3 regions of the Bacillus sp. AL-1R genome follow, and region 1 is predicted to be linked to each of the others. Evidence: a T-box and tRNA genes for the amino acid it is inferred to sense, from the RefSeq annotation. Region 1 holds a T-box; the other regions hold tRNA genes.
The links. A T-box is a leader RNA that pairs with one kind of tRNA and senses whether it is charged. The one in region 1 lies ahead of ileS (isoleucine--tRNA ligase), so its partner is inferred to be a tRNA-Ile.

Region 1 (4,115 bases):
GTACCAGCGTCAGTTGTTACATGATCTCCTAAAATAACAACTGATTGACGATCATATAATGGATGCTTACAAATAATTCCTTCAAGTTCTCCACCTTTGAAAGTCTTTTCAACTACTGTATCTTCCCACCCTAGTTCATTTACTACAGATTCTCTTAACTCACTAGCAACTACAAACTTGTCACCATTTACTGATACAACATCGTAGCTTAAGTCAGGATGTAAACAAACAGCTAAGTTAGCTGGGATTGTCCATGGAGTTGTTGTCCAAATAATGAATTTCTCTCCACCCTTTAAAACGTCTTTTCCGTTTTCAACTGCAAATGCAACATAGATTGATGCTGAACGCTTATCTTGGTATTCGATTTCCGCTTCTGCAAGTGCAGATTCACTTGATGGAGACCAATATACTGGTTTAAGACCTTTATAGATTAATCCCTTAGTAGCCATTTTACCGAATACTTTAATTTGTTCTGCTTCATATTCTTTTTCAAGTGTGATATATGGTCGGTTCCAATCACCTAAAATTCCTAGACGTTTAAATTGTTCTTTTTGACGCTCTACTTGCTCGTAAGCATATTCTTCACATAGTTTACGGAATTCTGCTACTGACATTTCTTTTCGATTTACTTTTTTATTTGCTAATGCTTGTTCAATCGGTAAACCGTGTGTATCCCAACCTGGAACGTAAGGAGAACGGTATCCATTCATATTATAAAAACGTACAATGAAATCCTTTAATACTTTATTAAGTGCATGTCCCATATGAAGGTCACCATTTGCATAAGGTGGTCCATCATGTAAAATAAATGACGGTTTTCCTTCATTATGTTTTTGAACTGTTGCATAAATATCTTTTTTGTCCCACTCTTCCTGAATTTGTGGCTCACGTTGAGGTAAATTCCCTCTCATAGGAAATTCAGTTTTTGGCATAAGTAACGTATCTTTGTACTCCATTTGCTTTCCTCCATTTTTAAACTTTTTAAGCTTGATTTAAAGCTAGACGTTTTTTTAGCAAGTCTTAAACTAAAATGCCAGCTTACTTTCCATTTTTTAAATTCCACATTAACGCATTGTATCCATCTTACAATCCTTTTATTAGTGGAGTTGTCTATTATGTATAATAAATCGTATAGACGAAAAAAAACCTTCCTCATCCCAAAAAAGGGACGAGAAAGGTTTCCCGTGGTACCACCCTAATTGACAATAAATTTGATTAAATCATTGTCCACTTAGCATTCGTAACGTGAATGAAACGTCTTTTCTTACTCATTTTCAGAAAAGCACTCTAGGGTGATTTTCCTTCTATTTTCTACATCAAGCTTACACTATCCTTGACTCGCTACCTAGATTTATAGAAGTACTCTTCCCTGTCACCGATTTACTATTAATATCTAATAAATTATATGTTAAAACTTTATTAATCGTCAAGGCTTATACGACTTAGTTTGCGATTTCTTCTGTTTCTTTATCTTCTAAAATATGATCCCAATCTTCATGACCTAACATTTCTAATTGAGTTTCAATTGCCATTCTTAAACGAGTTCGGAAAACTTTTGATTGCTTTTTAAGCTCTTCAAACTCCATCGTTACTTTTCTAGATTTAATTAAAGCTTCATTGATAATGCGATCTGCATTTTTCTCCGCTTCTTTAATAATCAATTTAGCTTCTTTTTGGGCACTACCTTTTACATCTTCAGCAGCTTCTTGCGCAATCAGTATTGACTTATTTAAAGTTTCTTCTATAGTAGAAAAATGCTTTAATCTTTCTTTCATATCAAGAATTTGTTCTTCTAATTGTTTCTTCTCACGAATAACTAATTCATAATCTTTAATGACTTGATCTAAAAACTCGTTAACCTCATCTTCATCATAGCCACGAAAACTTTTACCAAATTCTTTATTATGAATATCAAGTGGTGTTAAAGGCAATTAAGCCACCTCCATTTATGTATGTTCTTTATTTATAGGTTATAATAAATTTTCGACAGTTTCTACGTTTTTCCTTCTACAATTTCTGACTATTTTTTAACACCGTAGTTTATCCGCCATTTTTCTTTTTTTGATAAACCATCAATTGACATTAACATCCCTCTACCAAAACCTTTGACAGAGAATAAATCGCCTTCTTCACATAAAAATGAAGTAGAGTCAATAACTCGCTGATTAACTTTAACGTGTTCAGCTTTAATTAAACTTTGAGCTTTTTGTCTTGGTATATTATAAAATTCACTTAATAGGACATCTAATCTTAGTGAGGATACAGTCCCATTATTAGTTTGCCAAACATCATCTGATTTGATCAATTCTTTCAATGGAATGCTTCTTAATTTAACCGGCGATTTTCCTATAGAATTTAAGTTATTTTCTACAAAACTTGCTATTTCATCCGCAACAATCACTTGGATCCTATCATTTTTTATTAGAATATCACCAAATTTCCCTCTTGTGATTCCTAACGACATTAATGTTCCTAATACTTGCCGATGGGATAAGCTGTGAAATTTCGTTGCATAAACTAATTCAAATGCTACCAAAGAATAATCTTCTTCAACAGGTGCATAAAAACTCGGATAAATAATTGCACGCTTTCGTTCACAATCCTCATGTCCACCAAAAAAAGCAACAAAACACTCCCCTTGATTTCCGATAATTGATTGCATAATCATTTGTTCTCTTAAATCTAGAAAATCCGTCAACTTAATAGAATAGCGTTCAATTGCCTGTTCCTTCCAACTGAGAACCTTGTCTACGAAAACATGTTCTTCTTTTCGAAAATGATCATAAATACTCATTTATACAATCCTCTTTTTCATCAAACTATCAATATTAATTAAAAAAGAGAACCTGTAAGATTCTCTCTTTAAAAGTAACGAGAAATATTTGCAATACCAATTCCAGCAAATTCTAGTGCAAATAATGCAACAATTGGTGAAAAATCAAACATACCAATTGATGGAACAATTCGACGGAACGGCTCTAAATATGGTTCAGATAACCTACCAATTAAGCGACCGAAGCCTGATTGTCTTATTTGAGGGAACCAAGATAAAATAATATGAATGACAATGACGATTCTATAGTATGAGATTAATTTGTATAAAATATAAAAAAGTAAATCCATTTAATTACCACCTTTTAATGGAATTGTCTTCCTCAAATAACATATCTGTAATCGTTCCGGAAATATCAATATTATCAGGTGTACAAATAAATGTATTTGTACCAATTTTTTTTATATCTCCACTTATTGCATAAACTGTGCCACTCAAGAAATCAACAAATCGTTTAGCTTGATCGATTTGCATTTGTTGTAAATTGATTACAACTGCTTTTTTTGATTTTAAATGGTCTGCAACATCCTGTGCTTCTGCATATTCACGCGGCTGCGCTAATACAACTTTTGACGACAAAGAAGCTCCTCCCGGTATACTTACTAATTTTTGCTTTGAAGCATTACGCTCATGGTTAATTTCTTCATGTTTAGTAAATTGTTGTTGTTGATATTGTTTTTGTTGTTGATATTGTTTTTGTTGCTGTTGCTGTTGTTGCTCTTCGTATTCATAATCATCATCTTCATACTCATCTTCCATTGCAAAAAAGTTTCTTACTTTCCCAATAATACTCATCTTCTCTACCTTCCCTTTCCTACTAAATCAGTGCCTATTCTTATGAATGTAGCACCTTCTTCTATTGCTATTTCAAAATCATTAGACATACCCATTGATAATTCAGAACATGGAATATTTGCAATCTGTAGATCTTTGACTTTTTCTTGTAATTCCTTTAAACCTTTGAAACTATTTCGAATGATGGCTACATCTTCCGTGAAAGGTGCCATTGTCATTAACCCAACAACTTGTACTTTATCAAATTCTGAAACTTGTCTAGCAAATTCAATCACATCATTTGGATGGATGCCATGCTTTGAGTCTTCTCCAGATACGTTAACCTGTAGGAAACATTTTAATGGTTCAACTGCTCTTTTTTGTACTTCCTCTGCTAAGGATAGTCGATCTAATGAATGTAAATAATCTATTCTATGTATGACGTCTTTTACTTTTCTAGTTTGAAGTGAACCAATAAAATGCCAAACAACATCATCGCTTTTTATGT
Region 2 (4,115 bases), 1.6 Mb from region 1:
AATTTCGCTACCTTAGGACCGTTATAGTTACGGCCGCCGTTTACTGGGGCTTCAATTCAGAGCTTCTCCCGTAAGGGATAACCCCTCCTCTTAACCTTCCAGCACCGGGCAGGCGTCAGCCCCTATACTTCGCCTTGCGGCTTCGCAGAGACCTGTGTTTTTGCTAAACAGTCGCTTGGGCCTTTTCACTGCGGCTCTCCCGGGCATACACCCAAAAGAGCACCCCTTCTCCCGAAGTTACGGGGTCATTTTGCCGAGTTCCTTAACCATAGTTCTCTCGCTCACCTTAGGATTCTCTCCTCGCCTACCTGTGTCGGTTTGCGGTACAGGCACCTATTTCCTCGCTAGAAGCTTTTCTTGGCAGCGTAGAATCAGGAACTTCGGTACTATATTTCCCTCGCCATCACAACTCAGCCTTATGATGTGCGGATTTGCCTACACATCAGCCTAATTGCTTGGACGCGCATATCCAGCAGCGCGCTTACCCTATCTTTCTGCGTCCCTCCATCGCTCAAACGGAAATGAGGTGGTACAGGAATATCAACCTGTTGTCCATCGCCTACGCCTGTCGGCCTCGGCTTAGGTCCTGACTAACCCTGGGAGGACGAGCCTTCCCCAGGAAACCTTAGGCATACGGTGGACGGGATTCTCACCCGTCTTTCGCTACTCATACCGGCATTCTCACTTCTAAGCGCTCCACCAGTCCTTACGATCTAGCTTCAACGCCCTTAGAACGCTCCCCTACCACTGATACCAAATGGTATCAATCCGCAGCTTCGGTGATACGTTTAGCCCCGTTACATTTTCGGCGCAGAGTCACTCGACCAGTGAGCTATTACGCACTCTTTAAATGGTGGCTGCTTCTAAGCCAACATCCTGGTTGTCTAAGCAACTCCACATCCTTTTCCACTTAACGTATACTTTGGGACCTTAGCTGGCGGTCTGGGCTGTTTCCCTCTTGACCACGGATCTTATCACTCGTAGTCTGACTCCTATGGATAAGTCATTGGCATTCGGAGTTTGACTGAATTCGGTAACCCGTTGGGGGCCCCTAGTCCAATCAGTGCTCTACCTCCAAGACTCTAACACATAAGGCTAGCCCTAAAGCTATTTCGGGGAGAACCAGCTATCTCCGAGTTCGATTGGAATTTCTCCGCTACCCACACCTCATCCCCGCACTTTTCAACGTGCGTGGGTTCGGACCTCCATTCAGTGTTACCTGAACTTCATCCTGGACATGGGTAGATCACTCGGTTTCGGGTCTACGACCACGTACTAAATCGCCCTATTCAGACTCGCTTTCGCTGCGGCTCCGTCTCTTCAACTTAACCTTGCACGGGATCGTAACTCGCCGGTTCATTCTACAAAAGGCACGCCATCACTCGTTAACGAGCTCTGACTATTTGTAAGCACACGGTTTCAGGTTCTCTTTCACTCCCCTTCCGGGGTGCTTTTCACCTTTCCCTCACGGTACTGGTTCACTATCGGTCACTAGGTAGTATTTAGCCTTGGGAGATGGTCCTCCCAGATTCCGACGGAATTTCACGTGTTCCGCCGTACTCAGGATCCACTCAAGAGGGAACGAGGTTTCAACTACAGGGTTTTTACCTTCTTCGACGGACCTTTCCAGGTCGCTTCATTTACCCCGTTCCTTTGTAACTCCGTATAGAGTGTCCTACAACCCCAAGAGGCAAGCCTCTTGGTTTGGGCTATCTTCCTTTTCGCTCGCCGCTACTTGGGAAATCGCTATTGCTTTCTATTCCTCCAGGTACTTAGATGTTTCAGTTCCCTGGGTCTGTCCTCAGTACCCTATGTATTCAGGTAAAGATACTACTCCATTACGAGTAGTGGGTTCCCCCATTCGGAAATCTCCGGATCAAAGCTTACTTACAGCTCCCCGAAGCATATCGGTGTTAGTCCCGTCCTTCATCGACTCCTAGTGCCAAGGCATCCACCGTGCGCCCTTTCTAACTTAACTAATTTTAAAACTAATTGAATTAAACTTACGCAGTTTAATGAATGACATTATCTAGTTTTCAAGGTACAAAATAAAAAAATGGTGGAGCCTAGCGGGATCGAACCGCTGACCTCCTGCGTGCAAGGCAGGCGCTCTCCCAGCTGAGCTAAGGCCCCATATTTATTTTATAAAAGATATGGTGGGCCTAAATGGACTCGAACCATCGACCTCACGCTTATCAGGCGTGCGCTCTAACCAGCTGAGCTATAGGCCCATATCTATAATAGAAGGATAATCCTTCAAAACTAAACAAAACAATGAAGAAACATTTCATACATGAACCATCGGTTCATGATGTCTCCATAGAAAGGAGGTGATCCAGCCGCACCTTCCGATACGGCTACCTTGTTACGACTTCACCCCAATCATCTGTCCCACCTTAGGCGGCTGGCCCCTAAAAGGTTACCCCACCGACTTCGGGTGTTACAAACTCTCGTGGTGTGACGGGCGGTGTGTACAAGGCCCGGGAACGTATTCACCGCGGCATGCTGATCCGCGATTACTAGTGATTCCGGCTTCATGTAGGCGAGTTGCAGCCTACAATCCGAACTGAGAATAGTTTTATGGGATTAGCTCCACCTCGCGGTCTTGCAACCCTTTGTACTATCCATTGTAGCACGTGTGTAGCCCAGGTCATAAGGGGCATGATGATTTGACGTCATCCCCACCTTCCTCCGGTTTGTCACCGGCAGTCACCTTAGAGTGCCCAACTAAATGCTGGCAACTAAGATCAAGGGTTGCGCTCGTTGCGGGACTTAACCCAACATCTCACGACACGAGCTGACGACAACCATGCACCACCTGTCACTCTGTCCCCGAAGGGAAAGCCCTATCTCTAGGGTTGTCAGAGGATGTCAAGACCTGGTAAGGTTCTTCGCGTTGCTTCGAATTAAACCACATGCTCCACCACTTGTGCGGGCCCCCGTCAATTCCTTTGAGTTTCAGTCTTGCGACCGTACTCCCCAGGCGGAGTGCTTAATGCGTTAACTTCAGCACTAAAGGGCGGAAACCCTCTAACACTTAGCACTCATCGTTTACGGCGTGGACTACCAGGGTATCTAATCCTGTTTGCTCCCCACGCTTTCGCGCCTCAGCGTCAGTTACAGACCAGAAAGTCGCCTTCGCCACTGGTGTTCCTCCAAATCTCTACGCATTTCACCGCTACACTTGGAATTCCACTTTCCTCTTCTGCACTCAAGTTTCCCAGTTTCCAATGACCCTCCCCGGTTGAGCCGGGGGCTTTCACATCAGACTTAAGAAACCGCCTGCGCGCGCTTTACGCCCAATAATTCCGGACAACGCTTGCCACCTACGTATTACCGCGGCTGCTGGCACGTAGTTAGCCGTGGCTTTCTGGTTAGGTACCGTCAAGGTGCCAGCTTATTCAACTAGCACTTGTTCTTCCCTAACAACAGAGCTTTACGACCCGAAGGCCTTCATCGCTCACGCGGCGTTGCTCCGTCAGACTTTCGTCCATTGCGGAAGATTCCCTACTGCTGCCTCCCGTAGGAGTCTGGGCCGTGTCTCAGTCCCAGTGTGGCCGATCACCCTCTCAGGTCGGCTACGCATCGTCGCCTTGGTGAGCCGTTACCTCACCAACTAGCTAATGCGCCGCGGGCCCATCTGTAAGTGATAGCCAAGGCCATCTTTCAATCAAGGAACAGGAGTTCCTTGATGTCATCCGGTATTAGCTCCGGTTTCCCGAAGTTATCCCAGTCTTACAGGTAGGTTGCCCACGTGTTACTCACCCGTCCGCCGCTAACTAACGGGAGCAAGCTCCCATTAGTCCGCTCGACTTGCATGTATTAGGCACGCCGCCAGCGTTCGTCCTGAGCCAGGATCAAACTCTCCATAAAAGTTAAGTTTAAATCTTGTATTGCTCAAAAAACTAATAATTGACGTTTACTTCATGTTTTGTTTAGTTTTCAAAGATCATCTTGGTGGAGCCTAGCGGGATCGAACCGCTGACCTCCTGCGTGCAAGGCAGGCGCTCTCCCAGCTGAGCTAAGGCCCCTTATTAAAATGGTCGGGAAGACAGGATTTGAACCTGCGACCCCCTGGTCCCAAACCAGGTGCTCTACCAAGCTGAGCCACTTCC
Region 3 (4,115 bases), 1.5 Mb from region 1:
GGTGGCAAGCGTTGTCCGGAATTATTGGGCGTAAAGCGCGCGCAGGCGGTTTCTTAAGTCTGATGTGAAAGCCCCCGGCTCAACCGGGGAGGGTCATTGGAAACTGGGGAACTTGAGTGCAGAAGAGGAAAGTGGAATTCCAAGTGTAGCGGTGAAATGCGTAGAGATTTGGAGGAACACCAGTGGCGAAGGCGACTTTCTGGTCTGTAACTGACGCTGAGGCGCGAAAGCGTGGGGAGCAAACAGGATTAGATACCCTGGTAGTCCACGCCGTAAACGATGAGTGCTAAGTGTTAGAGGGTTTCCGCCCTTTAGTGCTGAAGTTAACGCATTAAGCACTCCGCCTGGGGAGTACGGTCGCAAGACTGAAACTCAAAGGAATTGACGGGGGCCCGCACAAGTGGTGGAGCATGTGGTTTAATTCGAAGCAACGCGAAGAACCTTACCAGGTCTTGACATCCTCTGACAACCCTAGAGATAGGGCTTTCCCTTCGGGGACAGAGTGACAGGTGGTGCATGGTTGTCGTCAGCTCGTGTCGTGAGATGTTGGGTTAAGTCCCGCAACGAGCGCAACCCTTGATCTTAGTTGCCAGCATTTAGTTGGGCACTCTAAAGTGACTGCCGGTGACAAACCGGAGGAAGGTGGGGATGACGTCAAATCATCATGCCCCTTATGACCTGGGCTACACACGTGCTACAATGGATAGTACAAAGGGTTGCAAGACCGCGAGGTGGAGCTAATCCCATAAAACTATTCTCAGTTCGGATTGTAGGCTGCAACTCGCCTACATGAAGCCGGAATCACTAGTAATCGCGGATCAGCATGCCGCGGTGAATACGTTCCCGGGCCTTGTACACACCGCCCGTCACACCACGAGAGTTTGTAACACCCGAAGTCGGTGGGGTAACCTTTTAGGGGCCAGCCGCCTAAGGTGGGACAGATGATTGGGGTGAAGTCGTAACAAGGTAGCCGTATCGGAAGGTGCGGCTGGATCACCTCCTTTCTATGGAGACATCATGAACCGATGGTTCATGTATGAAATGTTTCTTCATTGTTTTGTTTAGTTTTGAAGGATTATCCTTCTATTATAGATATGGGCCTATAGCTCAGCTGGTTAGAGCGCACGCCTGATAAGCGTGAGGTCGATGGTTCGAGTCCATTTAGGCCCACCATATCTTTTATAAAATAAATATGGGGCCTTAGCTCAGCTGGGAGAGCGCCTGCCTTGCACGCAGGAGGTCAGCGGTTCGATCCCGCTAGGCTCCACCATTTTTTTATTTTGTACCTTGAAAACTAGATAATGTCATTCATTAAACTGCGTAAGTTTAATTCAATTAGTTTTAAAATTAGTTAAGTTAGAAAGGGCGCACGGTGGATGCCTTGGCACTAGGAGTCGATGAAGGACGGGACTAACACCGATATGCTTCGGGGAGCTGTAAGTAAGCTTTGATCCGGAGATTTCCGAATGGGGGAACCCACTACTCGTAATGGAGTAGTATCTTTACCTGAATACATAGGGTACTGAGGACAGACCCAGGGAACTGAAACATCTAAGTACCTGGAGGAATAGAAAGCAATAGCGATTTCCCAAGTAGCGGCGAGCGAAAAGGAAGATAGCCCAAACCAAGAGGCTTGCCTTTTGGGGTTGTAGGACACTCTATACGGAGTTACAAAGGAACGGGGTAAATGAAGCGACCTGGAAAGGTCCGTCGAAGAAGGTAAAAACCCTGTAGTTGAAACCTCGTTCCCTCTTGAGTGGATCCTGAGTACGGCGGAACACGTGAAATTCCGTCGGAATCTGGGAGGACCATCTCCCAAGGCTAAATACTACCTAGTGACCGATAGTGAACCAGTACCGTGAGGGAAAGGTGAAAAGCACCCCGGAAGGGGAGTGAAAGAGAACCTGAAACCGTGTGCTTACAAATAGTCAGAGCTCGTTAACGAGTGATGGCGTGCCTTTTGTAGAATGAACCGGCGAGTTACGATCCCGTGCAAGGTTAAGTTGAAGAGACGGAGCCGCAGCGAAAGCGAGTCTGAATAGGGCGATTTAGTACGTGGTCGTAGACCCGAAACCGAGTGATCTACCCATGTCCAGGATGAAGTTCAGGTAACACTGAATGGAGGTCCGAACCCACGCACGTTGAAAAGTGCGGGGATGAGGTGTGGGTAGCGGAGAAATTCCAATCGAACTCGGAGATAGCTGGTTCTCCCCGAAATAGCTTTAGGGCTAGCCTTATGTGTTAGAGTCTTGGAGGTAGAGCACTGATTGGACTAGGGGCCCCCAACGGGTTACCGAATTTAGTCAAACTCCGAATGCCAATGACTTATCCATAGGAGTCAGACTACGAGTGATAAGATCCGTGGTCAAGAGGGAAACAGCCCAGACCGCCAGCTAAGGTCCCAAAGTATACGTTAAGTGGAAAAGGATGTGGAGTTGCTTAGACAACCAGGATGTTGGCTTAGAAGCAGCCACCATTTAAAGAGTGCGTAATAGCTCACTGGTCGAGTGACTCTGCGCCGAAAATGTAACGGGGCTAAACGTATCACCGAAGCTGCGGATTGATACCGTATGGTATCAGTGGTAGGGGAGCGTTCTAAGGGCGTTGAAGCTAGATCGTAAGGACTGGTGGAGCGCTTAGAAGTGAGAATGCCGGTATGAGTAGCGAAAGACGGGTGAGAATCCCGTCCACCGTATGCCTAAGGTTTCCTGGGGAAGGCTCGTCCTCCCAGGGTTAGTCAGGACCTAAGCCGAGGCCGACAGGCGTAGGCGATGGACAACAGGTTGATATTCCTGTACCACCTCATTTCCGTTTGAGCGATGGAGGGACGCAGAAAGATAGGGTAAGCGCGCTGCTGGATATGCGCGTCCAAGCAATTAGGCTGATGTGTAGGCAAATCCGCACATCATAAGGCTGAGTTGTGATGGCGAGGGAAATATAGTACCGAAGTTCCTGATTCTACGCTGCCAAGAAAAGCTTCTAGCGAGGAAATAGGTGCCTGTACCGCAAACCGACACAGGTAGGCGAGGAGAGAATCCTAAGGTGAGCGAGAGAACTATGGTTAAGGAACTCGGCAAAATGACCCCGTAACTTCGGGAGAAGGGGTGCTCTTTTGGGTGTATGCCCGGGAGAGCCGCAGTGAAAAGGCCCAAGCGACTGTTTAGCAAAAACACAGGTCTCTGCGAAGCCGCAAGGCGAAGTATAGGGGCTGACGCCTGCCCGGTGCTGGAAGGTTAAGAGGAGGGGTTATCCCTTACGGGAGAAGCTCTGAATTGAAGCCCCAGTAAACGGCGGCCGTAACTATAACGGTCCTAAGGTAGCGAAATTCCTTGTCGGGTAAGTTCCGACCCGCACGAAAGGCGTAACGATTTGGGCACTGTCTCAACCATAGACTCGGTGAAATTATAGTACCTGTGAAGATGCAGGTTACCCGCGACAGGACGGAAAGACCCCGTGGAGCTTTACTGCAGCTTGATATTGAATTTTGGTACAGCTTGTACAGGATAGGTAGGAGCCTGAGAAGCCGGAGCGCTAGCTTCGGTGGAGGCGTCGGTGGGATACTACCCTGGCTGTATTGAAATTCTAACCTAGAGCCGTGATCCGGCTCGGAGACAGTGTCAGGTGGGCAGTTTGACTGGGGCGGTCGCCTCCTAAAGAGTAACGGAGGCGCCCAAAGGTTCCCTCAGAATGGTTGGAAATCATTCGAAGAGTGTAAAGGCATAAGGGAGCTTGACTGCGAGACCTACAAGTCGAGCAGGGACGAAAGTCGGGCTTAGTGATCCGGTGGTTCCGCATGGAAGGGCCATCGCTCAACGGATAAAAGCTACCCCGGGGATAACAGGCTTATCTCCCCCAAGAGTCCACATCGACGGGGAGGTTTGGCACCTCGATGTCGGCTCATCGCATCCTGGGGCTGTAGTCGGTCCCAAGGGTTGGGCTGTTCGCCCATTAAAGCGGTACGCGAGCTGGGTTCAGAACGTCGTGAGACAGTTCGGTCCCTATCCGTCGTGGGCGCAGGAAATTTGAGAGGAGCTGTCCTTAGTACGAGAGGACCGGGATGGACACACCGCTGGTGTACCAGTTGTTCTGCCAAGAGCATGGCTGGGTAGCTATGT

Region 2: it encodes a tRNA-Ile, which carries the amino acid that the T-box ahead of ileS (isoleucine--tRNA ligase) is inferred to sense. The anticodon was not compared.
Region 3: it encodes a tRNA-Ile, which carries the amino acid that the T-box ahead of ileS (isoleucine--tRNA ligase) is inferred to sense. The anticodon was not compared.

The regions. Positions count from the first base shown of each region.
Region 1 is NZ_CP197469.1:1,478,414-1,482,528, reverse strand. Features, by position in the region: gene ileS (isoleucine--tRNA ligase) at 1-956, opposite strand, end outside; T-box leader at 1,162-1,385, opposite strand; gene ACSBO6_RS06910 (DivIVA domain-containing protein) at 1,443-1,931, opposite strand; gene ACSBO6_RS06905 (YlmH family RNA-binding protein) at 2,021-2,794, opposite strand; gene ACSBO6_RS06900 (YggT family protein) at 2,863-3,123, opposite strand; gene ACSBO6_RS06895 (cell division protein SepF) at 3,128-3,628, opposite strand; gene ACSBO6_RS06890 (YggS family pyridoxal phosphate-dependent enzyme) at 3,634-4,115, opposite strand, start outside.
Region 2 is NZ_CP197469.1:4,349,429-4,353,543, forward strand. Features, by position in the region: rRNA gene ACSBO6_RS20795 (23S ribosomal RNA) at 1-1,978, opposite strand, end outside; tRNA gene ACSBO6_RS20800 (tRNA-Ala) at 2,058-2,133, opposite strand; tRNA gene ACSBO6_RS20805 (tRNA-Ile) at 2,155-2,231, opposite strand; rRNA gene ACSBO6_RS20810 (16S ribosomal RNA) at 2,324-3,873, opposite strand; tRNA gene ACSBO6_RS20815 (tRNA-Ala) at 3,956-4,031, opposite strand; tRNA gene ACSBO6_RS20820 (tRNA-Pro) at 4,041-4,115, opposite strand, start outside.
Region 3 is NZ_CP197469.1:4,412,298-4,416,412, reverse strand. Features, by position in the region: rRNA gene ACSBO6_RS21170 (16S ribosomal RNA) at 1-1,004, shown strand, start outside; tRNA gene ACSBO6_RS21165 (tRNA-Ile) at 1,097-1,173, shown strand; tRNA gene ACSBO6_RS21160 (tRNA-Ala) at 1,195-1,270, shown strand; rRNA gene ACSBO6_RS21155 (23S ribosomal RNA) at 1,350-4,115, shown strand, end outside.